Regions from separate parts of the Comamonas sp. CAH-2 genome, predicted to be linked through region 2. Evidence: riboswitches for the same ligand, from Rfam matches in the RefSeq annotation. Region 2 holds a riboswitch; each other region holds the start of a gene.
What was found. A riboswitch is a leader RNA that binds a small molecule or an ion and turns the genes downstream of it on or off. The one in region 2 is predicted to bind cobalamin.
Positions count from the first base shown of each region.

Region 1: it holds a riboswitch for cobalamin, as region 2 does, so the genes downstream of both, FYM52_RS19070 (TonB-dependent receptor plug domain-containing protein) here and FYM52_RS05295 (TonB-dependent receptor domain-containing protein) in region 2, are expected to answer to the same signal.
Region 3: it holds a riboswitch for cobalamin, as region 2 does, so the genes downstream of both, FYM52_RS00870 (ABC transporter substrate-binding protein) here and FYM52_RS05295 (TonB-dependent receptor domain-containing protein) in region 2, are expected to answer to the same signal.

Region 1 covers NZ_VSWF01000051.1:3,560-13,701, reverse strand. The annotation lists gene FYM52_RS17510 (TonB-dependent receptor domain-containing protein) at 1-1,593, opposite strand, end outside; gene FYM52_RS19070 (TonB-dependent receptor plug domain-containing protein) at 1,590-1,904, opposite strand; cobalamin riboswitch at 2,040-2,270, opposite strand; gene FYM52_RS17505 (hypothetical protein) at 2,475-2,639, opposite strand; gene miaA (tRNA (adenosine(37)-N6)-dimethylallyltransferase MiaA) at 2,878-3,942, opposite strand; gene FYM52_RS17495 (multidrug effflux MFS transporter) at 3,911-5,149, opposite strand; gene FYM52_RS17490 (alpha/beta hydrolase) at 5,297-6,139, opposite strand; gene FYM52_RS17485 (methylglyoxal synthase) at 6,234-7,097, shown strand; gene FYM52_RS17480 (porin) at 7,174-8,148, opposite strand; gene FYM52_RS17475 (alkaline phosphatase) at 8,551-10,142, opposite strand, start outside.
Region 2 covers NZ_VSWF01000005.1:24,236-34,377, forward strand. The annotation lists gene FYM52_RS05275 (transglycosylase SLT domain-containing protein) at 1-1,153, opposite strand, end outside; gene gloB (hydroxyacylglutathione hydrolase) at 1,150-1,926, opposite strand; gene FYM52_RS05285 (class I SAM-dependent methyltransferase) at 1,925-2,698, shown strand; gene rnhA (ribonuclease HI) at 2,695-3,144, shown strand; cobalamin riboswitch at 3,302-3,542, shown strand; gene FYM52_RS05295 (TonB-dependent receptor domain-containing protein) at 3,603-5,483, shown strand; gene FYM52_RS05300 (cobyrinate a,c-diamide synthase) at 5,539-6,936, shown strand; gene FYM52_RS05305 (bifunctional adenosylcobinamide kinase/adenosylcobinamide-phosphate guanylyltransferase) at 6,952-7,554, shown strand; gene FYM52_RS05310 (ABC transporter substrate-binding protein) at 7,551-8,471, shown strand; gene FYM52_RS05315 (iron ABC transporter permease) at 8,461-9,498, shown strand; gene FYM52_RS05320 (ABC transporter ATP-binding protein) at 9,502-10,142, shown strand, end outside.
Region 3 covers NZ_VSWF01000001.1:188,679-198,820, forward strand. The annotation lists gene FYM52_RS00865 (iron ABC transporter permease) at 1-789, opposite strand, end outside; gene FYM52_RS00870 (ABC transporter substrate-binding protein) at 845-1,852, opposite strand; cobalamin riboswitch at 1,986-2,212, opposite strand; gene FYM52_RS00875 (GNAT family N-acetyltransferase) at 2,272-2,775, shown strand; cobalamin riboswitch at 2,821-3,037, shown strand; gene cobO (cob(I)yrinic acid a,c-diamide adenosyltransferase) at 3,161-3,787, shown strand; gene FYM52_RS00885 (ABC transporter substrate-binding protein) at 3,787-4,656, shown strand; gene FYM52_RS00890 (iron ABC transporter permease) at 4,653-5,687, shown strand; gene FYM52_RS00895 (ABC transporter ATP-binding protein) at 5,687-6,496, shown strand; gene cobW (cobalamin biosynthesis protein CobW) at 6,540-7,619, shown strand; gene cobN (cobaltochelatase subunit CobN) at 7,619-10,142, shown strand, end outside.

The DNA.
Region 1 (10,142 bases), on a different contig from region 2:
CTGCACGGGGTAGATGGCGTCGTCGCGCACCCAGATGCCGTTCTTGCGGTCCAGCAGGTTGCTGACGCCCACGTACATGTCCAGGTGCTTGTCCAGCTGGTGGCGGTAGGTCAGGTCCGTGCTCTGGAAGGCTTTCTGCCGCTGGGCGTTGTTGTTGTCAAAGTCGCCCGCGGCCCAGGTGCTGCTGCGCCAGGTGTGCGACAGGTGCAGGTTGCCACGCTCCGCGACGCGCAGGTTGAGGCCCAGCACCACGCTGTGGCGCGACACGCCCGGCAACTCCTTGCCATCGAAAGCGCCGCCGCCGTCGTTCTCGCGGTCGATGATGGCGCGTGTCCAGGCGTAGTTGATGTGGCCGGACAGCCGCGGGGTGATCTGCACGCGGTCCTGTAGCTCCAGGCCGTACTTGTGGGATTGGTCGATGTTGGTGTTGATGCCGGAGAACGGACCGGTCTCGAAGTAGTAGATCTCGTTCGAGAGCTTGGCGTAGAAGGCCGACAGTTTCAGGCGGTGGCGTGCCGTCTGGTGGTTGGCGCCCACGGTCAGCGTGCGCGCCTTGGCGGGTTCGATGAAGCCGTTGAAGGCGGTGACGGGCGAGCCCGAGCTCCAGTCGGTGAAGAAGAAACGATCCACGTCCGGGGTGACGAAGGCATCGCTGTAGTTCGCAAACAGTGCCAGCTGCGGCGACAGGCGGTGGTTGGCACCCAGCTCCCACGAGGTCAGGCGCTGCTCGGATTGCAGGGACTGGCCGCTGAGCGGGTTGTGGCGGTAGGTGACTTCCTCGCGGCGGATGCCGGCGGACAGGGTGAGCGCCTCCAGCATGTACTGCCCCTGCAGGAACAGGCCGCGGTTGTGCTTGGTGGTGCTGCCGGATTGCGTGCGTTGGCCATCGAAGTTCTGATAACCCGCATTCAGGATCAGCGCATCGTGCTGGTACTGCGCCGCCACTTCGTTGGACGCATAGCGGTACTGGGCGGCGGGGGGAAAGCTGGGGAACAGCGAGGACTTGTCCTCATCGTGGTGGCGGGCCGACAGCTTCCACTGGCGGTTCACGCGGTACTCGGCACCCAGGCTCCAGTGGTCGCTTTGCAGCTTCTGCTGGGTGTAGGCAGCGCCGGTGTGCATGCCGGGGTGGGCGTTGAACTGTGCCTGCGTCAGCGGATTCGGGTAGCGCGTGTCGATGTGCGAGGCGCCGGCCTCCATGTCCAGGCGCAGGCCTTCCACCGGCTTGAGGGCACCGGCCACACGCCAGGTGTTGGCTTCCGATTGGTCCCGGTGGCCCGTGGGGTCGGGGCTGCTGAAACCGTTCACATGGCTGTGGTCCAGGGTGGCCGACAGATCGAAGCGCTCGCGGACCAGGCCTGCCGAGGCGATGGCGCCGCGTTGCCCGTGATCGCCCGCATAGGTTTCCAGGCTGACGCCGCTGCGCGGCTTGGTGTAGATCTGGATCGTGCCGGCGGTGGCGCCGTCACCGAACATCACGGCGCCGCTGCCCTTGGTGATTTCGATGCGCTCGATGTCGCTGAGCGAGATCGAGCCGATGAGCTGCGGGATGGAGTCGATGTTGTTGAGCCGACGGCCATCGACCGAGATCACCAGGTTCTGGAGCCGTCATTGCCATAGCCCCGCATGCTGATCTGCGGGGTGTAGCGGTTGCCGTAGCTGGGGCTGATCTGCAGCGAGCTTTGCTGCGCCAGATAGTCGAACAGCGAATGCGCGCCTGAGCGCTCGATGTCGCTGCGGGTGTGCACCTCGGACGCATAGGGCGCATCCTGGTCGTGCATGTCGATGCGTGTGGCCGAGACCACGATGGGCTCGCTGAGGCTGGACTGGGCGCTGGCAGGGGCCGCCAGCAAGGACAGGGCGGTTCCCACAGCCAGGGAACAGGGGGAAGGACGGAAGGGCATGGACATCACTCATCAGGCCGCGATCCTGCGTCCCCGCAGGCGGCGGCGTTGCGTACATGGATGCACCGCGTTCGGGGAAGGGGGCTGCTGAAGGCAGCCAACATGCCGCACTCGTCGCTGCCACCCCGCAGCGCATCCGACTCTGTACGTTTCGGCCGGTCTCCGGGCTGGTGCGTTGGTCCGGTTAACCGGACATGTGGAACGCCTTCCCAGGACGTTGTCGTCCCAGTGGCACAGGTTCCACAGACTCGCACTTACCGTTGCGGGGGCAGCACAGGCATTGCATCCATCGGGGGATGGCGCGCACCTGTTTCCCGTTTAACCCAGGGCGTGACCGACCTGGGCACCGATAACGTGGTTACCGCCTCGTGGGAGGCAGTGGACGGGGATGATACCGGGCTTCCCGCCCGCACGGGTTGCGCGGCGCAGGAGCCCGCAGCGCTGGGACGTGCATCCAGGCTGTGGAATGGCAGGGGTTGTGCTGAAAGTTGGTGCTTGCACTGTGTGCGTACACATGCGGCATCGCCCACACGCACGGAGCCTGTGGCGTGGGGTGTGTGTCCAGCGCGCTCAGCGCGAATGCACCACGCTGGCGTCGATCTCGCCATACACGGTGATGCCACTGCCGCTGCGGGCGCTGGTGTCCGAGGGCTGGTAGTACTGCGCGCGCTGGGCGCAGCCACCCAGGGCCAGTGCAAGGCACAGGGCGGTGGCGCAAAGGGTCATGGTTTTCATGGGCAACTCCTGGTCCAAGGCTAAGGCCTCGGCGGCCGGTGCCGGTAAGCAGAGGTAAGTGTCGCCCTGGCAGGCGGGGGTGTCCAGGCACAGGGGGCACCGACAGGCCTCCGAAGGCCTCGGTCATTGGACCGGGCGCAGTGGGCCGGGCCATCGCCCCATCCTTGGCCGGGGCCAGCCCGGTCCTGCACCGGGAAGGCTGGTGCGTGTCCCCTTGCCTGTGTGGTCCGGGGGCTGGTCAGGCCGGCAGGCACTGCAGCGCGGCCTGGACCAGTTGCATGGTGGCCAGCGGGTCGTCGCAGGCGATGGTGTGGCGCTGGGGCATGCTGCGCAGCCAGGTGATCTGGCGCTTGGCCAACTGGCGCGTGGCGGCAATGCCCTTTTCGCGCACCAGGTGCATGTTCAGTTGCGGGGTGTTCTTGCGGACCTGCCAGTCCAGCTCTTCCCAGACCTGGCGGTAGCCCACGCAGCGCATGCTGGGCAGGTCGGGGTGCAGGTCGCCGCGCGCGCGCAGGGCTTGCACTTCGTCGATGAAGCCGGCGTCCAGCATCGCCTGGAAGCGCTGGGCGATGCGGGCGTGCAGCCAGGCGCGGTCACTGGGTTCCAGCGAAAACAGTGTGCAATCGAAGGCGGGCTGTGCGTTTTCAGCTCTCTTTTTTGCTTGGTGAAAGCTGGACAGTGGCTGGCCAGAGATGTGCCACACCTCCAGTGCGCGCTGGATGCGCTGGCTGTCGCCGGGCGCCAGGCGGGCGGCGGTTTCCGGGTCCACCTGGGCCAGTTCGGCATGCATGGCAGGCCAGCCGATGCTGGCGGCCTGGGCGTCCAGCCGGGCGCGCACCTCGGGGTCGGCGGCAGGCATGTCGTCGATGCCGTCGAGCAGCGCCTTGAAATACAGCATGGTGCCGCCCACCAGCAGCGGGATGGCGCCGCGTGCGCGGATCTCAGCGACCAGGCGCTGGGTGTCCTGCACGAACTCGGCCGCGCTGTACGACTGCAGCGGGTCGAGGATGTCGATCAGGTGGTGGGGCACGGCGGCCCGCTCCTGCAGGCTGGGTTTGGCGGTGCCGATGTCCATGCTGCGGTAGACCAGGGCCGAGTCCACGCTGATGATTTCACTGGGTTGGCCGCGCTGGGCCAGGACGGCGGCCAGGGCCAGCGCGCCGTTGGTTTTACCGGAAGCCGTGGGGCCTGCAATCGCAATGCAGGGCAGAGGGTGGGGGGACGCAGTCAAGGCAGGGGGCAGGAAAGGGTTGAAGCCAGCCCGGCGCGCATCAGGCCGAAGTGGCCGCGCCGGAGGCGCCATAGCGGCGCACCAGCGTCCATGATGCCAAGGCTGCGGCCAGGCACCACAGGCCCAGCCCGAAAACCAAGGGGTACACAGTGCCATTGAAGCTGCGGCCCAGCACCTGCCCGGTGGCAAAGGCGCACACCATCATGATGAAACCGTTGAGGGCCGAGGCCGTGCCCGCCGCCTGCGGAAAGCTGCTGACCGCGCCGCTTTGCCCACAGGGCTGCTGGATGCCGTGGGCCACCGGGTACAGCATGCACACCGCAGCATAGGCCAGGCCGCTGCGCACGCCGGCCCAGGCCAGCGCCGCCAGCAGCACGGCGCACAGCAGGGCCAGGCCGCCGGCCACGGCCACGGTGCGGCGCACGCCCCAGCGCACCAGCAGGCGGCGGCACAGGATGGTGCCGCCGATGTAGACCATGCCGTTGGCGGCCAGCAGCAGGCCGATGTCCTGCGCGCTCCAGCCCAGCACGCCCATGAACACGAAGGGCGAGCCGGTCAGGAACACCACCAGCCCGGCGAACGAACAGCTGGTGGTGGCCGTGTAGGCCAGGAAGGTGGGGTGGCTGAGGATGCGGCGCCAGTTCTGCCACAGCAGCCGCGGGCGCAGGGCGTGCGGGTTGAAGTGCTGCACGCTTTCCTGGAAATGCAGCCACACCAGCAACCAGGCCCCGCTGCCGGCCAGCGCCAGGGTGACCATGGTGGCGCGCCAGCCCAGGTGGGTGGCCAGCAGGCTGCCCAGCAGCGGGCTGCTGCAGGCCAGCACGCCCAGGCCGGTCAGAGCCTTGGACATGACCTGCGCCCCTTCCACGGGCTGGTACAGGTCGCGCACGATGGCGCGCGCCGCCATGACGGCCGCGCCCAGGGCGGCGCCCTGCAGCACCCGCAGCACGATGAGGCTGTGCATGTCGGGCGCCAACGCGCAGCCCACGGCCGCCAGCACGTACAGGCCGATGCCGGTCAGCAGGATGGGGCGGCGGCCCCAGCGGTCGGACAGCGGGCCCCACAGCAGCTGCGAGCCGCCAAAGGCCAGCAGCAGCGCGGTAAAGGTGGTCTGGGTCTGGGCCACGCTGGCGCCCAGCTGTTCGGTCAGCAGGGGCAGAGCCGGCAGGTACAGGTCGGTCGTCAGCGGCTGCAGGCCCAGCAGCAGGGCCAGCATGGCGATGACGAACACGGGGGACATGGCCGCGCGCGCGGCGGCGGGAGGGGAAACAGAAGACACGAACAACCAGTGCGAAGTGAAACCAACGGGCGGCAGGCCATGGGGACCGGCCGCCGCGCAGGTTAGCAGTTGCACCTGGGCGTGGTGTCGCTTGTTTAAGACAGTGGCAAAAAATGCCTCTGGCGCTTGCCAGGCAAGCGCGAACAGCTATGGATTTTTAGGCGCCAACCACGCGGCCAGGGCGGCGCGGTACTGGGCCTGGCCCAGGCTGTTGGTGTTGTGGTGCGTGCCGCCTTGCACCAGCACCCACTGCTTGGGCGGCACGGCGGCGTCGTACAGCTGCTGGCCCAGGGCCGGGGGCACCAGCGTATCGGCGCTGCCGTGCACCACCAGCAGCGGCGCGCCGATGTGGGCCACCTTGTCCAGCGAGTCGAATTTCTGCGTGATCAGCGGCCCCAGCGGCAGCCAGCCCCACTGGAAGTTGCGCGCCATGTCCCGGATGTTGGTGAAGGTGCCTTCCACCACCAGGCCCTGTTCGTCGTCGACGCGCGTGGCCAGGTCGATGGCGATGGCCCCGCCCAGCGAGTGGCCGAAGATGAAGCGTGGCGTCTGGGGGTGCTGTTGCGCCAGCCAGTGCCAGGCGGCCAGCGCGTCTTCGCGGGCGCTGATCTCCGAGGGCAGGCTGGCCGGCTGGGTCTGGCCGAAGCCGCGGTAGTCGATGGCCAGCACGGCAAAGCCCAGGGCGTGCATGTGGCGCATGCGCAGGGTGGAGCCGGTGACGTTCCAGCGCGCGCCGTGCAGGTACAGCAGCACGGGTGCGCGGGGATTTTTCTGGGCGAGCCACAGGCCGTGCAGGCGCACGGCCTGCTGGTCGGCCTGGCTGTGGAAGTCGATCCACACGTCCTGCATGCCCGCCATGTCGGCACGCTGCCAGACGCGGTCGCTGGGCTGGAAGATCATGGCGCGCTGCTTGGCATCCAGCGCAGAGCAGCCGGCCACGGACAGTGCGGTGGCGACGGCGGTGGCCCAGATCAGGTGGCGCAGTTTCATGGTGGTGGTGACGCAAAACAGGGTGGTTTGGGACTATGCTTGCCGGCAAGCTTGCGCGCGGCCGTGCAGGCGTTGACCAAGGATGAATGTGACCATGCTGATCGGGCTTGCTGCCAACCGACTCCATCACCAGACCGAGGACGCTGCGCTGTTCGCACTGCTGCGCGCCATCGAACCCGGCATCCGTGAGCTGCAGCTGGGCCTGCATGCCGTGGGCCGCACCTATGATGCCATCGCGGCGGCCGACATGCTGCACCGATACCCCCAGCTGGTGCGCTACCCCTATGGCCGCGAGGGCGGGCTGATGAAGCTGGTGGCCGAGGTGGTGGGCATGGGCGACGGGCGCACGCTGGACGCCGCCATCTACCTGACCGACCCGGTGGACCCGTCCTCCATCTTCCCCGAGGCGCTGGCCCTCAAGCGCCAGTGCGTGATCCACGGCAAGGCCTTTTTGTCCACGGTGGCCAGCGCGCGCGACTGGATCGAGATGGAGCGCATCCATGCCGGCCTGCCCCAGGATCGCAATGCCGATCGTTTCCACGACTACGAGAACCAGACCCTGGCGCTGATTGCCCACGATGCGCTCAAGCCGCAGATGCTGGAGTTTGCGGCGCAGAACTTTGCCTTGCTGTCGCGCTTTCGCCGCCGCGTGGGCACGGGCACCACGGGCCAGAAGCTCAACGAACTGGCCTGGAGCAAGGGCTGGCCGCAGGACCTGCCCTGGGTGGACCGCTACAACAGCGGCCCGCTGGGGGGCGATGCGCAGATTGCCGATCTGGTGCTGGAGCGCCGCTGCCAGCGCGTGATCTTCTTCGAAGACCCGCACGTGGCACGCCAGCACGAGGCCGACATCCAACTGCTGGAGCGCGCCGTGACCACGGTGACGCACGAAGCGGTCTGCACCACCACGCTGAAGGTGGCACAGCGCTGGTGCGATGCCGCCTTGCTGCGCGCCTGAGCGTTCCCATCCCAAGTCATCAAAAAAGCAGCCCGCAGGCTGCTTTTTTTGTGGGGACGCCCGCTGTCGGCCGGCCTCAGAAGTGGTGGCGGATGCCCACCGACAGCGACTTGCGGTCTTCGCCCGCGGCCAGGTCCTCGGCGGCAAAGTGCGCGCCGTGGCGGTTTTGCAGCACGGTGTAGAAGGCGTAGAGCTTGGTGCGCGCGCTCAGGTGGTGGTTGTAGCCCACGGTCCACTGGTCGGCCTCGGCCTGGCCGGGGGCGTTGGCGTGGCCGAAGTTGGCGTGCAGCTCGCCGGCGCCCATCGCATAGGCCACGGCGGCGCGGGTCACCTGGGTCTTGGCCTGCACCCCGGCGACCAGGTCCTGGCTGCGCTGGTGGTAGCCCGAGACGGTCCAGTCGCCCTGGGTCCAGGTGGCGCGCACAGCGTACTGCCGGGCATCGGCCCATGCGCCGTAACCGGCGCCGAAGGACCAATGGCCACGCTCGTAGTTGGCGGCCAGGTCATAGGCGTTGTGGCCCTGGTGGGCGGCGTCGCGCTCGTGGAAGCTGACGGTGGATTCCAGCGTCAGGCCATGCCGTGTGGGCGACCTGTAGCCCAGGCGGTTGGCGGCGTTTTCCACACCGGCGTACAGCGCATCGGCGCTGATGCCGTAGTCCTCGTTGTGCAGGCTGGTGCGGTCGGCCACGGCGTAGTACGAGGGGTTGAAGAAGCGGCCCATGCGCACGGTGCCGAATGCGCCTTCCAGGAACACTTCGCTGCGGTTGCTGAAGAAGCTGCCGGCCTGGCTGGTGGCGCCGTCATCGGTCTGGATGGCGCTTTCCAGCACGAAGCCGGCCTTCAGGCCCTGGCCCAGGGCTTCCACGCCCTTGAAACCGAGGTAGGCGTCGCTGCTGCTCAGGCCGTGCACGCGGCGGTGGCCGGTCTGGGTGGATTCCAGGGCTGTGTCCAGACGGCCGTAGAAGGTGACCGCGCTGGCATCGGCCAGAGCGGTGCTGGAGAAGGCGAACAGGCCGCAGGCGGCCAGGGTCTTGGGGGAAAAAACTGTCACGTCACACTCGGAAAAAGCAAAGCCGGGCCTGGGCCCGGCAAACGATCACGCACACCGCAGCGGGATGGGCCACGGTGTGGGAGGCACGCAGGCAGACCGTGGGGTCTGGCTGGTGTGGGCGGCGTTTATACCTGCAGCGGTTCAACCCAGGGGCGTTCTGAGGTATGGAAACCATAGCTGCCTGCGCGCATTGGGCAAGGGCTGGAGGCCTTTTCGGGGAAGATGCCTGGCCCTGGTGTGCGGTCCAGCGCCGTTGGGCACTTGGCAGGGACCGGGCCCTCCGCCCCCGGCTGGCGCTGGGCGTGCGGTTGGGGGACGGCGCTGTGCCCGCGTTCGACCTCAGAGCCTGGACAGGGAGGCCGGTGCCCTTGCGCTGGGGCACCGGCCTTGGGGGGCTGCGGCTCAGCTGCGCTGGGGCTCCAGCGTCTGGGTGTAGAGCGACTGGCCGTTCAGGTCTTTGAGCGTCACGGTCAGCGCCTGGCTGCGGTGGTCGATGTCCAGTTGGCCAAAGAACTGGTAGCCCTCGCTGGGCGCGGCATTCGGGCGGGGCGAGGCCTTGCTGTAGACCACCTCCAGGCCAAAGGTCTTGTCGGCCTGGTTAGGGCCGAAGGTGCCGGCGTTCAACGGGCCGGAGACGAATTCCCAGAACGGATCGAAGTCCTGGAACTGCGCGCGCTCGGGGCTGTAGTGGTGGGCGGCGGTGTAGTGCACGTCGGCCGTCAGCCAGACCAGGTTTTTGATCTCCGCCTCCTTGATGCCCTTGAGCAGGCGCGCCATCTCCAGCTCGCGCCCCTTGGGCGTGCCGTGCTCGCCGTTGGCCACGGCCTCCCAGCGCGAAACACCTTGTTCATCCTTGCCATCGGGCACAAACAGGCCAATGGGCATGTCGCAGGCAATCAGCTTCCAGGTGGCCTGGCTGGCCTTGAGCCCCTGGATCAGCCACTCGATCTGCGGGCGGCCCAGCAGGTCGGTGTCGGCGCTTTCCTGGGTCTGCAAATTGGTGGTGTTGGGGCCGCGGTAGCTGCGCATGTCGAGCACAAACACATCGGCCAGCGGGCCTTGCGGCAGCACGCGATAGATGCGCTGGGACTCGGCCGCGCCAAACGGGCGCAGGGGCGCGTATTCCATGAAGGCGCGCTGGCCGCGGGCGGTGAGCAGCTCGACGTTCTTCTCGGTGTAGGCGGCGTTGCCCAGCAGGCTCTTGCTGCTGGAGTAGTTGTTGGTGACCTCGTGGTCGTCCCACTGCCAGATCTGCGCCACTTCGCTGCCGAAGGCGCGCACATTCGCATCCATCAGGTTGTAGCGGTAGCGGCCCCGGTATTCATTCAGGGTTTCGGCCACCTTGGCGACCTCGGGCGTGACCAGGTTCTTCCACAGCGTGCCATCGGGCAGGCGCACTTCGGGCAGGATGGGGCCGTCGGCGTAGATGGTGTCGCCGCTGTGCACGAACACGTCGGGGTTGGTCTGGCGCATGGCTTCGTAGATGCGCATGCCGCCAAAGTCCTCGTTGATGCCCCACCCTTGGCCGGCGGTGTCCCCGCTCCACACCAGGCGCAAGCCCTTGCGTGCCGGCTGGTGCGCGGCCTGCGGGGTGCGGAAGTGCCCCTGCTGCACCGGCGAGCGCACGTTGGCGCTGGCAAAGTCTTCCAGCGTGACGCGGTAGAAAATGTCCTGGCCGGCCGGCAGGCCCTGCAGGTCGATGCGGCCCGTGCCGTCGCTGCTGGCCAGCAGGTCGGGGCCGCGCACGCGCTGGCTTTGGGCAAAGCTGGCGGTGGTGGACCACTCCAGCCACATGCGGGCATCGCGGCTGGCGCGCGCCCAGACGATGGCGCTGTGGGCCAGCACGTCACCGCTTTGCACCCCCGAGGGCAAGAGGGCGCGGGCGCTGTCGCGGGTGATGGCGGCAGGGGCGGTCTGGGCCTGCAGCACCTGGGGCAGCAGCCCGGTACTGCCCAGCAGGGCGCCAGAAGTCAATCCCCAACCCATGAATCGGC
Region 2 (10,142 bases):
GGTCGGCGATGTGCGTGGACACGTCCTGGCGGTGCTGGGGCGAGCGCGGCACCATCAGGGCCGATCCGGCCTTGATCATCATGCGCGGCGGAATGCGGTTGACGCTGCGCAGGTCGGTCTCGCTCATGCCGACCCGCTGGGCGGCATTGGCTACCGTCATGGTGCTGGGAGCGACCCAGACGGTCCAGCTGGCGTACTGGTCGTCATCGTAGGCGGCCAGGTTGCGCTGGAACACCTTGGCGTTGTCCCAGGGCAGCAGGATCTGGGTGGTGCCGGCGGCAAAGATCGTCGGGCGGCTGAAGGAGGGGTTGAGTGCCTTGAAGTCCTCCAGGCGCACGTCGGCCAGGCGGGCGACCAACTCGATGTCCATGTCGCGCTTGATCTCCACCGCCTGGAAGTAGGGGTGGTTCTCGATGTTGGGCAGCTCGATGTTGAACTTTTCCGGGTGGGCAATGATGTTCTTCACCGCTTGCAGCTTGGGCACATAGTTACGCGTTTCGCCGGGCATGTTCAGGTCGGTGTAGCTGGTCTCCAGGCCCATGCGTTCATTGCGTTTGATGGCGCGCCCGACGCTGCCTTCGCCCCAGTTGTAGGCGGCCAGGGCCAGGTGCCAGTCGCCGAACATGCGGTGCAGCTTTTCCAGGTAGTCCAGGGCCGCGCGGGTGGAGGCCAGCACATCGCGGCGGTCGTCCCGGAACGCGTTCTGGGTCAGCTCGAAGTACGAACCCGTGGCCGGCATGAACTGCCACATGCCGGCGGCCTTGGCGCTGGACACGGCCTGGGGATTGAAGGCGCTCTCGATGTAGGGCAGCAGGGCCAGCTCCATCGGCATGTTGCGCTGCTCCAGCTCCTCCACGATGTGGAAGAGGTACTTGCTGGAGCGTGTGGTCATGCGCTCGATGTAGTCGGGGCGGCTGCCGTACCACTGCTCCTGGCTGCCGACCAGCTCGTGCTCCAGGTCGGGCATGGCAAAGCCGCGGCGGATGCGTTCCCACAGGTCGCTGTTGTATTCCAGCGAGGTGACCTTGGAGGTGCCGGGGGAGGCGCGGGTGATGGGCTTGAGCGGACCGTCGTACGAGGAGGTGGAGGGGGCGGTCGCGCAACCAGCGAGCCAAACCACGCTGGCGAGGACTAAAAGATGGCGCAAATTCATCGGAATGCGTTTTTCCATTCACGCAGCGCTGCGAACACGCTGGCGGGTTGTGTAGGGTCTACGGTGGAGCAAAAGTGGTGTGCGCTGTGCGCAACCTCTGTAACGTCGCAACGTAGAAAAGGGTTGATTGCCAGCTCCTGCCCCAGCGTCGAGGGCAGGGTGGGCTGCTGTTGCTGGCGCAGTGCCTCGCAACGCGCGCGATATTGGAGCAGGGCCGGGTTGCTTGGTTCCACCGCGCAGGCAAATTTCAGATTGCTCAGAGTGTATTCATGGGCGCAAAACACACGGGTGTCGTGTGGCAAAGCCGCCAGCGTCTGCAGCGAGTCGTACATCTGCTGCGCCGTGCCCTCGAACAGGCGGCCACAGCCGCCGGAGAACAGCGTGTCGCCGCAAAACAGCAGCGGGGCCGCATCCGCGGGGGCGCAGTACCAGGCGATGTGGCCGGCGGTGTGGCCGGGCACTTCCAGCACCTGCCAGTCCTGCCCCAGCAGGCGGATGCGGCTGTGCGCGTCGACGCGCACCACGGGCTCGGGCAGGGGCTCGTAGGCCGGGCCGTAGACCGTGGCGCCGGTGGCGCGGCACAGCGCGTCCACGCCGCCGACATGGTCGGCATGGTGGTGGGTCACTAGAATGGCTTGCAGCTGCAGGCCCTGGGCGTGCAGCGCCGCTTGAACGGGCCCGGCGTCGCCAGGGTCCACCACCACGGCGTGCTGGCCGTCGTGCAGCAGCCAGATGTAATTGTCAGAAAACGCAGGCAACGGCAACAGGTTCATGAACGATGCAAAGCAAGAGGGCCATCCGTGGATGGCCAAGGCATTTGGCCGCTATCTGCTCGACTGGGAGCAGCAGCGGTGTGATGAGGCGGTGGCGGATATTTTCGGCTATCACAGCGTGCAACTGGGCTGGCCCCTGCTGCAAGCGCTGCGCCACAACCGCATGCCCAACCGCTGGGTGGCCGCGCAAAGCACCGATTGGAACCTTGAACCCGGGGCTTGCCAAGTCCCTGAAGGTGTACAACTGTTGTGCGCCCCCGAGGCACTGCCGTTCGCCGAGTCCAGCGTCGACCTGCTGGTCCTGCCCCACACCCTCGAACATTGCCAGGACCCGCATGCTGCCTTGCGCGAAGCGGTGCGCGTGCTGGTGCCCGAAGGGCGGCTGCTGCTGTTTGGGCTCAACCCCTATAGCCTGTGGGGGCTTCAGCATGGGCTGGAGCGTGTGCCGGAGCCTGGGTTGAACGCCTGGCGCGGCCTGCCGTACTGGCGCGTGCGCGATTGGCTGCAGGTGCTGGCCATGGACGTGGTGGCCGCCGATTTCGGTTGCCACGCCCCGGCGCTGGAGGCGCCAGCCTGGCTGCAGCGCTGGCGCTGGATGGATAGGCTGGGCAACAAGGCCTGGCCGGTGCTGGGCGGTGCATACTGCGTGCTGGCTGTGAAAAAGGTGCATGGCATGCGCCTGCTGGAGCCTGCGTGGCGCAAACGTGCGCCCGCGGCGCAGGCCCGCCCGGCGGCCGCGTGCCAGCAAGCACCACAAAGGAAAGAAATTTGAACCAAGTAGTGATTTACACGGACGGGGCCTGCAAGGGCAACCCGGGGCCGGGCGGCTGGGGCGTGCTGATGCAGGCCGGGCCGCACACCAAGGAGTTGTTTGGCGGCGAGCGCGAGACCACCAACAACCGCATGGAGCTGACCGCCGTGATCGAAGCGTTGCGCGCCCTCAAGCGCCCCTGCGATGTGACGCTGTTCCTGGACAGCGAGTACGTGCGAAAGGGCATCACGGAATGGATCCACGGCTGGAAAGCCAAGGGCTGGAAGACCTCGACCAAGCAGCCGGTGAAGAACGTCGAGCTGTGGCAGGCGCTGGATGCGCTGGTCAGCGGTGCGGGACACCGCATCGAGTGGCGCTGGGTCAAGGGCCATGCGGGCGATCCGGGCAACGAGCGGGCCGATGCCCTGGCCAACCTGGGCGTGGACCGGGCGCTGGGCAGGATTTGAAAAGATAGCGCCTGGCGCTGAATGAATAAGGGCTTCAGATAGGTTTGTATCTGAAGCCCTTTGTTTTTGTGCGGATGCTGCTCATTTTTTGTGCAGCCCTGCGCCTGGCTGCGGCACTGCTGTGCGGTGCACCATGGCCCGTCACGTCCAGTTAGAATCGCCAGCTTGCATTGTTGGTGCTCGCAACTTGGTTCGCAAGATTGCAGTTCAACGGGAAGCAGGATGGTGGGTCGGCCTTCGACCTGACCTAGCCTGCGCTGCCCCCGCAACGGTGAGTCCCTGGCGCCCGTCATAGCGCCCCTCCATCAACACAGCCACTGGGTGCCTTGAACAAGCACGTGGGAAGGCGATGGACTGAGGGACCAGCCCGGATACCGGCCAACATTCGTGTGTCTGCCCCCAGGGCAGGCATGTTTGCCCATTGTCGGCGGGGAGGCTGACACGGGTGGAATCTGGTGATGTTTCCAATGAATGTGTTCGAACAACGGCGTCAGCGTGCCTGGATGCCGGCGATGGCGTGGCGCCCGGTCTCTCTGGCGGTGGTCTGTCTGGCGGGCCTGGTGCTGCCGGCGGCCGCGGCGGCCCTGGATGAGGTGGTGGTCTCGGCCACGCGCTCCGAGCAGCGCCTGAGCGAAGTGCTGGCGGATGTGACGGTGCTGGACGGGGAGGCCCTGGAGCGCAGCGGCGCCCTGGCGCTGGAAGATGTCATGGCCAAGGTGCCGGGCATCCAGATCACCCGCACCGGTGGCCCGGGTTCGGACACCAACCTGTTCCTGCGCGGGGCGCACAAGCAGCACACGGCGGTGTATGTCGACGGCATCCGCATCGATGCCCAGAATGGCTCCGGCGGCGCCCCCTGGGAGACGCTGCCGCTGGAATCGATCGAGCGCATCGAGGTGCTGCGCGGCGCGGTCGGTGCGCTGTATGGCTCGGATGCCATGGCGGGCACGGTGCAGATCTTCACCCGCCGTGGCGAGACCGGCTTCAAGCCCCATGTGTCCGTGGGCGCGGGCTCGTACGGCACCAAGAAGGGCACGGCCGGATTCAGCGGCGGGCAGGGCGCCTGGGACTATGCCCTGGGCCTGTCCTATGCCGACAGCGAGGGCTTCGATGCCAAGACCGGGGGCACCCGCCGCAACGTGGACAAGGACGGCTACGTGCGCAAATCGGCGAATGCGCGCGTGGGCCTGCAGCTCAGCGCGGGCCAGCGCCTGGACGTCACTGCCCTGACCAGCGATTCGAACGCTGGCTACGACAGCCGCGCCCAGGGCAACGACCGTGCGGTCCGCACCCTGGATGCCTATGGCCTGAACTGGCAGGGTGACTGGACGCCCGCGTGGCGCACGCGTGTGGCCGTGAGCCAGTCGCGCCACGGCTACGACACCTGGACGGCCACGCACTACCGCACCGAAACCCTGCTGCGCAACTACCTGGTGCACAACGAATGGCGCAGCCGCGTGGGCACTTTCTCGGTGCTGGCCGAGCGGCGCGAGGACACGCTGGAGAATACCAGCCTGGTGGGCGGTGACGCGCGCTCGCGCCACCAGAACGCGCTGGGCCTGGGCTATGGCCTGCACTGGCAGCAGCACGCCGTGCAACTGAACCTGCGCCATGACCGGGACAGCGACTTTGGCGGCAAGCGCACGGCCACACTGGCCTATGGCTGGGACTTCGCCCCGCACTGGAAGGCCACGGCCTCGGTGGGCACCGGCTTTCGCGTGCCCACGCTGTTCCAGCGCTTCTCGCAGAACGGCGATGCCAGCCTGAAGCCCGAGGAAAGCCGCAACATGGAACTGGGGCTGCGCTGGGGCGACAAGGACCGCGCGTTCAGCGCCACGGCCTACCGCAACAAGATTGAAAACCTGGTGGTCTATGCCGCCAAGCAGGGCACCTGCCCGGTGGCGCTCAGCCAGGGCTGCTACCTGAACGTGGACGAGGCCCAGCTGGAAGGCATCACCCTGGCCGGCAACTGGCGCGCGGGTGTGGTGAAGTGGTATGCGTCGGTGGATTTCCAGAACCCGCGCAACGCCCAGACCGGCCGCTTGCTGCAGCGCCGCTCGCAGCGCTATGCGACCCTGGGGGTTGAGGGCACCCTGGCGGGCTGGACCCTGGGCACCGAGCTGCAGGCGGCCAGCCGCCGCTTCAACGACGATGCGGAGGCCGTCAAGTCCCTGGGTGGCTACACCCTGGTGAACCTGTCCGCCTCGCGCCAGCTGGCCAGGGACTTCACGCTGACCGCGCGCATCGACAATGCGCTGGACCGTGACTACACCCTGGTCAAGGACTACGCCACCGCCGGGCGTACGCTGTGGCTGGGCGTGAAATGGATGCCCTGGTAACCGCCGACGCTGTATCTGCCCGCCGTGGCCCTGGCGGGCACCCCCGAGAGCTTGCATGTCACCACTGATCACTCCTCCATCCCCTCCCGTGCACCACTGCGTGGCGGTGCTGATTGCCGCCCCCGCTTCGGGCCAGGGCAAGACCACCATCACCGCGGCGCTGGCGCGCTGGCATGCCCGCCAGGGGCGCCGCGTGCGGGTCTTCAAGTGCGGGCCGGATTACCTGGACCCGTACTGGCACCAACTGGCCAGCGGGGCCACGGTGCACAACCTCGATGGCTGGATGGTGGGCATGGACGAGGTGCGCGCGCGCCTGCATGCCGCGGCCGCGCAGGCCGATGTGATCCTGATCGAAGGCGTGATGGGCCTGTTTGACGGCAGCCCCACCGCGGCCGATCTGGCCACCCAGCTGGGCGTGCCGGTGCTGCTGGTGGTCGATGCCTCGGCCATGGCAGGCAGCTTTGGCGCGTTGGTGCTGGGCATGCAGCAGTACCAGCCGGGCGTGCCCTGGGCCGGCGTGCTGGCCAACCGCGTGGCCACCGGCATGCACACGCAGATGCTGCAAAGCAGCCTGCGCGACCCGCAGCTGTGGCTGGGCGGCTTGCAGCGCATGGGCCCGGGCAAGGACGCGCAGCTGCTGCCCGAGCGCCACCTGGGCCTGGTGGCAGCCCACGAGCTGCCCGATGCCATGGCGCGCCTGAATGCCGCGGCCGATGCCCTGGCCGACACGCCCCTGGGGCGCATGGACTGGCAGGACTGGCAGCGCTGGTCGGTGGCGTTTGCAGCCCCGGCGCAGCCCGTGGCAGCCCCCCAGCCCTGGCTGCGCGGGCACACCGTGGCCGTGGCCAGCGATGCGGCGTTCAGCTTCATCTACCCCGCCAACCTGGACTGCCTGCAGGCCATGGGCGCCAACCTGGCCTTCTTCTCGCCCCTGGCGGGCGAGCGCCTGCCGGTGTGCGATGCCGTCTGGCTGCCCGGTGGCTACCCCGAATTGCACGCCGCCACCCTGGCGGCCAACACCGGGCTGCAGGCCGACCTGCAGCAGCACGTGCAGGCCGGCAAGCCCGTGTGGGCCGAATGTGGCGGCATGCTGGCCCTGGGCCAGCGCATGACCGATACCCAGGACCAAAGCCAGCCGCTGTGGGGCATCCTGCCGGGCGAGGCGCGGATGCAGGAACGCCTGGCCGGCCTGGGCATGCAGCAGTGCGCGCTGCAGGGTGGGGTGCTGCGTGGGCACACCTTCCATTACTCGCGCTTCACCTGCCAGGCGGCCGAGGTGGCGCGCACCAGCCGCCCCCGGCAGCCGGTGGCGCCCGACAAGGGCGAGGCCATCTACCAGCACGGCAGCGTCCATGCCAGTTATTTCCATGCCTGGTTTCCCTCGCACCCGCGTGCCGTGGCCGCCTTGCTGGGGGCCGAGCCCGTGCAATGGGACACGGCCGCACAGCCATAATTTGCGCTCCACACCATGACTTCTCCGATGCAACCCTCCACCCCCGCGCTGCCCTGGCAGGAATTGATCCTGGGCGGCCAGAAAAGCGGCAAGACCCGCCGGGCCGAGCAGGCGGCGCGCACCTGGCTGGACGGCGCCCCGGGGCGCGAGGCCGTCTACCTGGCCACGGGCCAGGCCTGGGATGCCGAGATGCGCCAGCGCATCCAGCGCCACCAGGACGACCGTGCCGCCCGCGTGCCCGGCATGCGCACCCAGGAGGCCCCGCGGGCCCTGGCCCAGGCACTGCGGGCCTGCAGCCAGCCACAGACCCTGGTGGTGGTCGATTGCCTGACCCTGTGGCTGACGCACTGGATGATGCCCATGGAGGGCGTGGATTTTGGGTCTGATCAGGCTCCAGCCCAGGACTGGAGCGCGCAGCGTGCTTTGTTTTTGGAAGTGCTGGCCACCTGCCCCGGCCCGGTGGTGGTGGTGGGCAACGAAATTGGCCTGGGGGTGATTCCCATGGGGCGCGAAGTGCGTGCCTTCGTGGATGCCCTGGGCAGCCTGAACCAGGACGTGGCGCAGGTGTGCCGCCACGTCACCTTGATGGCGGCCGGCTTGCCGCTGCAGCTCAAATGATCCGGCTGTCACGCCGCAGCCTGTGGCTGGCGCTGGGCCTGTGGGCGGCCAGCCTGGGCCAGGTCCAGGCCGCCGATCCGGCGACCGACCTGGCCGCGTTGGGGGCCCAGGATGATCGCGGCCGCCCGGTGGCGCGCGTGCAGGCGCCGCAGCGCATCGTCAGCCTGCTGCCGTCGCTGACGGAAACCGTCTGCGCCCTGGGCGCCTGCGACCGTTTGGTGGGCGTGGACCGCTATTCCAACTGGCCCGAAGACCTGCAGCGCAGGCTGCCCGTGCTGGGCGGCGGCCTGGACCCGAACGTCGAGGCCATCGTCGCCCTCAAGCCCGATGTAGTGCTGCTGTCCAACTCGGCCCGCGTGGTGGAGCGCCTGGAGGCCCTGGGCCTGCGCACCGTGGCGCTGGAGCCGCGCACCCAAGCCGATGTGCAGCGCGTGCTGCACAGCGTGGGCCACCTGCTGCGCCTGCCGCCGGCGCAGGTGCAGCAGCAGTGGCAACGCATGCAGGACGGCATCGATGCCGCGGCCCGCACGTTGCCTGCCGGCGTGCAGGGCGGGCGGGTGTACTTCGAGGTCAGCCGCGGCCCGTTTGCGGCCGGGCCGTCGTCCTTCATCGGCGAGCTGCTGACGCGCCTGGGCATGCGCAACGTGGTGCCCGATGCGATGGGGCCGTTTCCGCGCCTGAATCCCGAATTCATTGTGCGCGCCCGCCCCGACGTGATCATGATGGGCAACCACAGCATGCAGCTGGCGCACACCTACCCGGGCTGGACCACGCTGGAGGCGGTGCGGCAGCAGCGCATCTGCGCCTTCGATGCCCGCGAGTCCAGCATCGTCGTGCGCCCCGGCCCCCGCATGGACGAGGCCGCGCGCATCATCGCCCGCTGCCTGCGTGACAAGGCCCCCCGCCATGCACCGTAACCCGCCACAGGGCGCCCTGTCGCACGAAGCTGCGCGCAGCCGCTGGCTGGCCGTGGGCCTGCTGGCGCTGACCGCCGTGCTGCTGCTGCTGGGCGCCAGCGTGGGCAGCACCGGCTGGGAAAGCATGTGGTCGCTGCGGGACGACCCGGTGGTGCAGCAGATCGTCTGGGACATCCGCCTGCCGCGCACCCTGGGCGCCTGGCTGGCCGGGGCCTTGCTGGGCCTGGCCGGGGCCGTGGCCCAGGGCTTGTTCCGCAATCCGCTGGCCGACCCGTACCTGCTGGGCAGCGCCTCGGGCGCGGCCCTGGGCGGTGCGCTGGCCATGGTGCTCAGCGGTACCGCGGCCATCGGCATGGCCTGGATGCAGCGCCTGGGCATGACCGGCATGGCCTTTGCCGGCGCGGCCGCAGCGGTGGTGCTGACGCTGGTGCTGGCGCAGGGTGTGCAAAACAGCCTGCGCATGCTGCTGGCCGGGGTGGTGGTGGGCGTGGTGCTGGGCGCCGTGCGCGACATGCTGGAGCTGCGCTACCCCGACATCCTGCAGCCCATGAAGGCCTTTGGCCTGGGCAGCACGGCCTTCATCGGCTGGCCGGCCTGCGCACTGCTGCTCGGGGCCTGGGTCCTGTGCAGCGGTGTGGCCTGGGCCTTGTCCCGGGTGCTGGATGCGCTGACGCTGGGCGAATCCACTGCCGCCAGCCTGGGCCTGCCGCTGGCGCCCATGCGTGCCGGCCTGATCGCCGTGATGGCGCTGGCCACGGGCACGGCGGTGGCGCAGACCGGATTGATCGCCTTCGTGGGCCTGGCCGCGCCCCACCTGGTGCGCAGCATGGTGCGCGTGGGCCATGCCCGCAGCATCTGGCTGGCCAGCCTGATGGGCGGCGTGGTGCTGCTGGTGGCCGACATTCTGGCGCGTTGGGTGATTGCGCCCGAGGAATTGCCCGTGGGCGTGCTGACTGCCTTGCTGGGCGGCAGCTACCTGCTGTGGCTGATGCACCGGGGCCATGCGGCCCGGCAGGTGCGGGGCTAGACCATGACCGAGGAGCCCATCTTGACGCCATCCCCCGCCCTGCAGGCGCGCGACCTGCGGGTGTCCGCCGGTGCCCAGCCGCTGCTGCACGGTGTGCAGGTGCAGGTGCCGGCCCAGCGCTGGACCGCCGTGGTCGGCCCGAACGGCGCCGGCAAGTCCACGCTGCTGCGTGCCCTGGCGGGTTTGCAGCCGCGCAAGGCCTGGCAGGGCCAGCTGGACTTGCTGGGTCGCCCCTTGGCCGCATGGTCGGGCCGGCAGCGTGCGCGCACCCTGTCCTGGATGGGGCAGAACGAGGCGGTGGCGCAGGAGCTGTGCAGCTATGACGTGGTCATGCTGGGGCGCCTGCCCCACCAGGCCTGGCTGGCCCCCCCCAGTGCCCACGACCACGCCGTGGTGCGGCAGTGCCTGGAGATGACGCAGGCCTGGGGCTGGCGCCATCGCCCGCTGGCCGAACTGTCCGGGGGCGAGCGCCAGCGCGTGCTGCTGGCCCGCACCCTGGCTGTGCAGGCGCAGGTGGTGCTGATGGATGAGCCCCTGGCCAACCTGGACCCGCCGCACCAGAGCGACTGGATGCAGACCGTGCAGCAACTGGTGCGCCAAGGCCACACCGTGGTCAGCGTGCTGCACGAGCTGGGCATTGCCCT
Region 3 (10,142 bases), on a different contig from region 2:
CAGCTGTACGCGGCGCACGGGCACGCCCAGGGCGGCGGCGGATTCGCTGCCAAAGGTGAAGGCATCAAGCGAGCGCGCGTGCAGCAGGCACACCACCGTGCCGGCGACGGCCACGGTGGCCGCCCCCAGCGTGTCGGGCCAGCGCACGCCGCTGAGGCTGCCCAGCAGCCAGAACATGATGCCGCGCGCTTGTTCGGCGCTGCCGGACTTGGTGATGATCAGCGAGGTGAGCGCGTTGAACAGCTGCGAGCCGGCAATCCCGGCCAGCACGATCTGCCCGCTGTTGTGCAGGCCCCCCCGCCCGGCCGCGTGGGCCAGCAGCGCCACCAGGGCGAAGGCGCAGACGGCGCCGACGAAGGCGCCGGTGGTCATGGAGATGGCGCCGGCACCCAGGCCGGCCACGGTCACCAGCACCGCGCCCGTGGAGGCCCCGGCCGAGATGCCCAGCAAATAGGGTTCGGCCAGCGCATTGCGCAGCAGCGACTGCAGGATCACGCCCGAGATGGCCAGCCCGGCGCCGCAGCAGGCGGCCACCAGGGCGCGTGTCAGGCGGTAGTTCCAGACAATCCCCTGGTTGATGGGGTCGACGGCGTAGCGGGTGCCCGCCAACTGGTTGGCCAGCACCTCGAAGACGGTGCGCACGGAGATCTCGGTCTCGCCGATTGCAATCCCCAGCACGACGGCGACCAGCAGCAGCACCAGCGCGGCCAGGGTCAGCAGACCCCCGCGCAGCCACAGGCCGGCCGCGTGCAGCAGGGCGGGCGCAGGCGGGCGCGCCACGGTCTGCATCAGCACCGTGCGCACCCGGGCGCAGGCCGCGGGGCCCGGCGTGGACGGCCGCGTGTCACTTCGCGCGGCCCTGCAGTTGCAGCACCGCCTCGGCGATCTGCTCCATGCCATCCACCTGGCGGATGGAGCCCTGCAGCGCATCTGCATCCACGATCACGATGCGCTGGTGCTTGACGGCGTCCATGTGCCGGGTGACTGGGTCCTGCTGCAGGAATTCCAGCTTCTTCTGGTAGTCGTCGGCCGGGAAGCGGCGGCGGTCCATGCGGGCGATGATCAGCACCGACGGGTTGGCCTTGGCGACGGTTTCCCAGCCCACGGTGGGCCACTCTTCGGTCGAACTGACGATGTTGCGCAGGCCCAGCGTCTGCATCATGTAGCCGGCCACGCCGTTCTTGCCGGCCATGTAGGGGTCGGCCGCCAGGTCGGCGCTGGAGAACCACAGCGCCGCCGTGAGCGGCTGGCGCTGCGCGCCCTGGACCTTGGCCACGGCCTGGGCCTGGCGGTCGCTGAGGCTCTGGACCAGCTGTGCACCGCGCGCCGGCACGCCGAAGATCTCGGCCAGTTGGCGGATGCTCTTGTACAGGGTCTGGACGTCGTAGCTGGCCGTGCGCGTGCCGTCGGCGCCGACCAGGTTGTTCTTGCCTTCGCAATCGGTCGGCATGGCGTAGGTGGCGATGCGCAGGTCATGGAACTGCTCGCGCGTGGCGACCACGCCGTCCTTACCCACCATCCACTCGAATTGCGAGACCACGAGGGCCGGGCGCTTGCCGATCACCGACTCGAAGCTGGGAATGTTGTCCGACAGGCGCGGTACCTTGTCGTTGATGGCCTTGAACTGCGGCAGCACGGGGTTGAACCACAGGGCGGTGCCCACCACCTTGTCACCCAGGCCCAGGGCGTAGAGCATTTCCGTGCCGCCCTGGCCGATGGTGACCACCGAGGCCGGTGCCCGGTCCAGTTGGAGGCGATGGCCGCAGTTCTGCAGCTGCAGCGGGTAGTCCGCGGCGTGGGCAGACAGGGCGGTGGCCAGCAGGGCGGCGTAGGCAAGGCGTCGAGGCAGCATCAGGGGGCTTCTTTCCAGAAACAGCGGGTACCCCTGGAAGCACTGGCAACACCCCCGCAGCGCGCGAGACCCCGAAAGGCCCTGGCAGGCAGGTCCACGGGACATTGCTCACTTCCCGGACACCCCGCCGGCAATCGATGGTTGGTGCTTTGGCAGGTCTCCTGACTGGCACGTCATCGCGTCGCCCCGCCTTCCCGAATGTGGATTCAGTGGCGGATGGGGCGGGCTCGTTGCCTACAGTTGCGGGGGCAGTTCCATTCGGCCGCCAGACCCTGAAGCGGGCGGCGGTCATTGGATTCCCTCATGCGGCTGGCGGTGGCTGGCGCATGTCCTTGCGGAACCAAAGTTCGGGTAATGTAGCTGATTTTGTAGCGTCTGGCGCAGGCACCGTCTGCGTGGACACCTGTTTCCAGTCTGATATGTCCCTTCCCGAATGCATGGCCATTGCGCCCGTCCACCGCCTGGAGGCGGTGCAGGACTTCTTGCACACGGCCCGCCAGCAGATGTTCGGCACGCTGGTGGATCCGCAGCAAACCCCCGCGGATCTGCAGCATTTTGAGCAGGTGTACGCGGCGGGCACGGGCTGCATGTGGGCGGCCCGGCATCCGCAGCACGGCATGGTGGGCAGCATTGCCTACCGCGCCTACGATGGCCGCTTCGCGCAACTGGATTTCGGCGCGCTGCGCGTGGTGGAGGTGGTGCGCCTGTTCGTCGCCCCGGTGTGGCGCCGGCAGGGGCTGGCCGTTGCCTTGCTGGACCACGTGCGCCAGCACGCCATCGCCCAGGGGGTGCAGCTGCTGTACCTGCACACGCACCCGTTCCTGCCGGGCGCGCTGGAGTTCTGGCAGCAGCAGGGCTTTCAGGTGGTGCAGCGCGAAACGGCCGCGCCCTGGCACACCATCCACATGCAATGCGCCCTGTAGCGCGCGCCGCGCGCAGTCTGCGCCGCGGGGGCGGCAGTCGCTTCTATAATCCGCACTCCAACAGGAGCCCCGCCGCACCCGCGTGCGTGGGGTGAAACGGGAAGTCCGGTGACCTCACACCCTTGGTGTGGAGCATTCCGGCGCAGCCCCCGCTGCTGTAAGCCTGACAGACACACTTCGATGCCACTGGGAGCCCCCCGGGAAGGCGGTGTGCGCTGTATGACGGCAAGCCAGAATACCGACCTGTTGGCACGCAGTTGTATGCCACGGGGTGTGGGCCGTTTGCTGACAGGTTCCATCCCGCCTTGGCGGGGCGCCGGCCCGCCGCACACACACCACCTTCCCGTATGGGCATGCCTTTCCATGGAAATGGCTCGGGGAGAGCATGGACCTCACGTTCAAACAACAGCATGCTGAACGCATGCAGGACAAGAAAGCCCAGGTGCAGGCCGCCATGGCGCGCGCCCAGGTTGAGCGCGGCATCGTCGTGCTGCTGACCGGCCACGGCAAGGGCAAGACCACCTCGGCCTTCGGCATGCTGTACCGGGCCCTGGGCCATGGCCTGCGCGCCGGCGTGGTGCAGTTCATCACGGGCACCCACGCCTCGGGTGAAGTCACCTTTTTGCAGCAGCAGGGGCTGCTGGGGCAGGGGGCGAGGGCCCAGGTGGACTACCACGCCATGGCCACGGGCTGTTCCTGGCAGCGCAGCGACTGGGACGCCGACCTGCCCGCAGCCAACCAGGCCTGGCAGGCGGCGCAGCGCATGCTGGCCGACCCCAGCCTGCGCCTGGTGGTGCTCGACGAGCTGACCTTCATGCTGCAGTACGGCTATCTGGCGCTGCCCCAGCTGCTGCAGGCGCTGGAGCGCCGCCCCGCCGGACAATCGGTGGTCATCACCGGCCGCAGTGCGCCGGCACCGCTGCTGGCGCTGGCGGACACGGTCAGCGAGATCGCCGACACCCGGCATGCCTTCCAGGCCGGCGTGAAGGCGCAGGCGGGCGTGGACTTCTGATGCGGCCACCGCTGCAGGCCCTGCTGCTGGCGCTGTGCGCCGGCCTGCCCATGGCCGTGGGGGCGGGTGCGCTGCCCACGCTGATGTCCACCAACATCTGCGCCGACACCCTGGCGCTGAGCCTGGCAGCGCCGCAGCAGATCCTGTCACTGTCGCGCCAGAGCCAGGATGCGCAGCGCTTTTCCCTGGCCGCCCAGGCCCGGCAGTTTCCCGCCAACGAAGCGACGGCGGAGGACGTGCTGCACTTGCAGCCCCAGGTGGTGCTGGCCTCGCGGCGCTGGAATGCCCGGCACCAGACGGCCTTGCTCCAGCGCCATGGCGTGCAGATCGTGACGGTGCCGTTTCCCACCGACTGGGAGGGCATCTTCAGCAGCACGCGCAAGATGGGCCAGGCCCTGGGGCGCGAGGCCGCCGCGCAGGCGCTGCTGGACAGCCTGTCCGCCAGACTGGCGCAGTTGCGCGCCACACCGCGGCCTTTCAAGGTCCTGTACCTGCGCCCGAATGGCGGCAGCGCGGGTGCGCAGACGCATGTGGACGCCGTGCTGACGGCCGCCGGCCTGCGCAACCATGCCAGCGCGCTGGGCCTGCAGGGCTGGGGGCGCATCGATCTGGAGCGCATCGTGCAGAACCCGCCCGACATCTTCATCACCCCCGGGCTGGTCAATGACGCGGCCTACGCCCGCTCCGGGCTGAGCCGCCATCCGCAGATGCAAAAGCTGCTGCAGCACATCCCCGTGGTGGTGCTGCAGCACAACGACTGGGGCTGCAGCAACTGGCAACTGATCGAGGCGGCCGAGTCGGTGGCCGCCCAGATCGACGCTTTGCCGCGGCCTGCCGCCCGGGTGGCGCTGCGCGAGGGGGCCCCATGATGCGCTGGACCGCACGCACCGGCATGCCCCGTGTCTGGCTGCTGAACACCGGGCTGCTGGCCCTGCTGCTGGTGCTGGCCGGCATCTCCCTGGGCATCGGTTCGGTGTCCATCGGGGTGGCGGACTGGTGGGCGGCGGCCTGGCAGCCCGCAGGCGCCAGCGATCTGGCCGTGCGCCACCAGGCCATCGTGCAGGAAATCCGCCTGCCGCGCGTGGTGCTGGCGGTGCTGGTGGGCATGTCGCTGGGTGTCGCGGGCGCGGCTCTGCAAGGCCTGCTGCGCAATCCGCTGGCAGAGCCCGGCCTGCTGGGCGTCAGCTCCAGCGCCGGCCTGGGTGCCGTGCTGTGCATCTATTTCGGGCTGTGGCACTGGAATGCCTGGCTGTTGCCCACGGTGGCCATGGCCAGCGCGGCCGCCGCCACGCTGGTGCTCTACCGCATCGCCAGCCGGGGCGCTAGCAATCTGACCCTGATTCTGGCGGGCGTGGCCATGTCCTCGCTGATGGCGGCGCTGACGTCGTTGGCCATCAACCTGGCCCCCACGCCCACCGACATGCAGGACATCGTGCTGTGGCTGATGGGCTCGCTGGCCGACCGCAGCTTCGACGAGGTGCGGCTGTGCCTGCCTTTCATTGCACTGGGGCTGCTGATCCTGGCCGGCAGCGGCCGCCAGCTGGATGCGCTGACGCTGGGCGAGGACGAGGCCGCCAGCATGGGCGTGAACCTGCCGCGGCTGCGCGCGCAGGTGATTGCCGGCACGGCGCTGTGCGTGGGTGCCAGCGTGGCGGTGACGGGGTCCATCGGCTTCATCGGGCTGGTGGTGCCGCACCTGTTCCGCAGCCTCGTGGGCTACCGGCCTTCGCGCCTGCTGCTGCCCAGTGCGCTGGGCGGGGCCGTGCTGCTGCTGGGGGCGGACATTGCGCTGCGTCTGCTCAGCGGGCGGGTGGAGCTGATGCTGGGCGTGGTCACGGCCCTGATCGGCGCGCCTTTCTTCTTTTACCTGGTGGTGCGCGAGCGCTGGAGGCATCGCTGATGCGTACGCTGTCGGTCGAGTCGCTGCAGGTGGCATGGCGGGGTCAGACCTGCGTGCAGGACCTATCGTTCCAGGTCCAGTCGGGTGAGCTGTTGGCCCTGATCGGCCCCAACGGCGCCGGCAAGAGCACGGTGCTGCGCGCCCTGGCCCAGCTGCTGCCGCACCAGGGGCGGGTGCTGCTGGATGGCGAGGACCTGGCACGCCTGGCCCCCCACCAGCGCGCCAGGCGCCTGGCCTACCTGGCCCAGGGTGACCAGGTGGCCTGGCCCTTGCAGGTGCGTGACTTCGTGGCACTGGGGCGCCTGCCACACCAAGTCCGCTGGCGCCTGGCGTCGACATCAAAAACCGATAAGAATGCCGTGGATGCTGCGCTGAGCGCTATGCATTTGACGGACATGGCCGAGCGCCACCTGCATGCGCTGTCGGGCGGCGAACGCGCCCGCGCGCGCCTGGCCCGTGCCATGGCCGTGCAGGCGCCGCTGCTGCTGGCCGACGAGCCCGTGGCGGCGCTGGACCCCTACCACCAGCTCAGCGTGATGGAGCTGCTGCGCGCCCAGTGCAATGCCGGCCATGCCGTGGTCGTGGTGTTGCACGATCTCACCCTGGCCAGCCGCTTTTGCGACCGCGTCCTGCTGCTGCAAGGCGGGCGGGCCGTGGCCTGCGGTGCGCCGCGCCATGTGCTGACCCCGGCACACCTGCAGCGTGTCTACCAGGTCCAGGCCATGCATGGCGAGCATGAAAGCCAGGGCTACGTGCTGCCCTGGCGCTGCCGGCCTGGGACAGAACCCTCGGGGGCCGGCGTGCGCTGAAGCCGACGACCCATTTTTCACGGATCACAGGAGTCTTTCGACCATGAACACCCACCAAAAAATTCCCGCCACCATCGTCACCGGCTTTCTGGGCAGCGGCAAGACCACGCTGCTGCGCCACATCCTGGCGAACGCCAATGGCCGTCGCATTGCGGTGATCGTCAACGAGTTCGGCGAGCTGGGCATCGATGGTGACATCCTGCGCGGCTGTGGCATCGGCTGCGAGGACGAGGCCGGCGCGCAAAGCGGCCAGCTGTACGAGCTGGCCAATGGCTGCATGTGCTGCACCGTGCAGGAAGAGTTCTACCCGGTGATGCGCAAGCTGATCGAGCGCCGCGACGAGATCGACCACATCCTCATCGAGACCAGCGGCCTGGCCCTGCCCAAGCCGCTGGTGCAGGCCTTCAACTGGCCCGAAATCAAGAACGCCTGCACGGTCGACGCGGTCATCACCGTGGTCGATGTGCCCGCCACGGCGGCTGGGCAGTTTGCCGCCAACCCCGCGGCCGTCGATGCCCAGCGCAAGCAGGACCCCAACCTGGACCACGAATCGCCGCTGCACGAGCTGTTCGAGGACCAGCTGATCTCCGCCGACCTGGTGGTGCTGACCAAGCTGGACCAAGCCAGCGCCGCCGAGCGCGCGCAGGTCGAAGCCATCGTGCGCGAGGAAGTGCCGGCGCAGGTGAAGATCGTGGCCGCCAGCCATGGCCAGATCGACCTGGACGTGGTGCTGGGCCTGTCCAGCGCCTCGGAAGACAGCATCCATGAACGCGTGGGCCACCACGAGCACGGTGACGACGACCACCACCACGACGAGCACGACCACGACGTGTTCGACTCGGTGGTGGTGCAGCTGCCCGAGGTGGAGCGCGAGGCCTTGCTGGCCCAGCTGGCCGCCATCGTGGCCGAGCACACGGTCTACCGCATCAAGGGCTTTGTGGCCCTGCCGGACAAACCCATGCGCCTGGTGGTGCACGGCGTGGGCAAGCGCTTTGACAGCTACTTCGACCGCCGCTGGCGCGAGGACGAGGCCCGCCAGACCCACCTGGTGTTCATCGGCCACGACCTGGAGGAAGGCGCGATCCGCGCTGCGCTGGACGGCCTGACTGCCGGAGCCTGCTGATGCACCTGCTCGCTGTCCAGCCCGGTGGCTTTGTCGACGACGAAGCCTTTGTGTCCAGCCTGGGCCAGTCGCCGGCCGATGTGGTGGTGCTGAGTGCGGCCGACACCACGCTGGCGCTGCTGGCCGATGCCTATGAACAGTTGCAGGCACAGGCCACAGCCCCGGGGCTGGAGGGCGAGCCCCTGCCGACGGTGCGCCTGGCCAACCTGATGCACCTGCGCCAGCCCGCCTCGGTGGACCTGTACGTGGACGAGGTGCTGCAGCATGCCCGCGTGATCGTGATCGACCACCTGGGCGGCGAAAGCTACTGGCCTTATGGCACGGAACGCGTGCGCGAGGTCTGCCGCAAGCACCGCATCACGCTGGTGATGTTCTCCGGCTGCACCACGGAAGACATGAACTTGCTGCAAAAGAGCACGGCCTCCATCGAGCAGTGCCGCAGCATCTGGCGCTACCTGCGCGAGGGCGGGGCGGCCAACGCGCGCGAGATGTTCCGCTACCTGTGGCACAGCTTCCTGGGCGGCGCCCAGGCGGCGCTGCCCGCCCGGCCGCTGCCGGCCACCGCCGTCTACCACCCGGCACACGATGTGGCCACGGTCGATGACTGGCAGCAGCCCGGGCCGCTGCAGTGGCAGGCCGGCCAGCCGGTGGTGGTGGTGCTGTTCTACCGTGCGCACCTGCAATCGGGCAACACCCAGCTGTTCCACACCCTGTGCCAGCAACTGTGGGCCCAGGGCATGAACCCCTTGCCGCTGGCCGTGCTGTCGCTGAAAGACGCCACCAGCCTGGCCCTGCTGCACCAGTTGTGCGCGGCCCACCAGGTGTCGCTGATCCTGAACACCACCTCGTTCGCCCAGTCGTCGCTGGAAGCCCCGGGCGACCACGCGCTGGCAGGCGACATCCCGGTGCTGCAGGTCATCATGTCGGGCAGCAACCAGCAAAGCTGGCTGGACGACGCCCACGGCCTGCAGCCGCGCGACATCGCCATGCACGTGGCCATGCCCGAGGTGGATGGCCGCATCATCACGCGCGCCATCAGTTTCAAGGGGCTGTCGCACCGCAGCGCGCTGACCCAGTCCGACGTGGTGCAGTACCAGGCCCATCCGGAGCGCCTGGCCTTCGTGGTGGAGCTGGCCCGGCGCTGGTGCCGCCTGCGCCACCGGCCCAATGCAGACAAGCGCCTGGCGCTGATCCTGGCCAACTACCCCACGCAGGAAGGGCGCCTGGGCAATGGCGTGGGGCTGGACACGCCGGCCTCGGTCATCCACATCCTGCAGGCCCTGCAGCAGCAAGGCTATGCGCTGCAGGACATCCCCGCCGACGGCGATGCCCTGATGGCGCTGCTGCAGCAAGGCATCACCAACGATCCCGCGTCCTGGCAGCTGCGCGCGGCCCAGCAAAGCCTGGACCTGGCCAGCTACCAGGCTTTCTTTGCCAGCCTGCCGGCGGTCAACCAGCAGGCCGTGCTGCAGCGCTGGGGTGCGCCCGAAGCCGATCCCATGCTGCGCCAGGGGCGCTTCATGGTGGCCGGGCTGCGCCTGGGCCAGGTGTTTGTCGGCATCCAGCCGGCGCGCGGCTACCACCTGGACCCCATGGCCAGCTACCACGACCCGGACCTGGTGCCACCGCATTACTACCTGGCCTTCTACCACTGGCTGCGCACCGCCTGGCAGGCCGATGCCATGGTGCACGTGGGCAAGCACGGCAACCTGGAATGGCTGCCTGGCAAGAGCGTGGCCCTGTCCCAGACCTGCTGGCCGGACCTGGCGTTCGGCCCCATGCCGCACCTGTACCCCTTCATCGTCAACGATCCGGGCGAGGGCACCCAGGCCAAGCGCCGTGCCCAGGCGGTGATCGTGGACCACCTGATGCCGCCGCTGACGCGCGCCGAAAGCTATGGCCCGACGCGCGACCTGGAGCGCATGGTGGACGAGTACTACGAAGCCATCACGCTGGACCGCCGGCGGGCCACGCTGCTGCGCCAGCAGATCCTGGCGCACATCGTCGCGCACGACCTGCACCAGGACCTGGGCATGGCGGCGCCACGCTCTGAGGCCGAGGAGCAGGAGCTGCTGAACAAGACCGATGCCTACCTGTGCGAACTCAAGGAAAGCCAGATCCGCGACGGCCTGCACATCTTTGGCCAGTCGCCCACTGGCCGGCTGGAGCGCGACACCTTGCTGGCCCTGGCGCGCCACCCCGTGGGCCACGGCCAGGGCGCCAACAACAGCCTGATCCGGGCGCTGGCGCAGGACCTGCTGCCGGGCTGCGACTTCGATCCGCTGGATGCCGCCTGGGAGCAGCCCTGGAGCGGCCCGTTCCCCGAGCTGCTGCGGCAGGTCGACCCCCAGCCCTGGCGCCACACCGGCGATACGCGCGAACGGCTGGAGCTGCTGGCACTTCAAATTCTGGAGCATGATGCGCTTGACAGCATTGCGCTGGAGGCCAATTTCGTGCATGCCAGCCAGGTGCTGCAACGCGTGCAGCAGGACCTGCGGCCACGCCTGCAGGACTGCGGCCCGC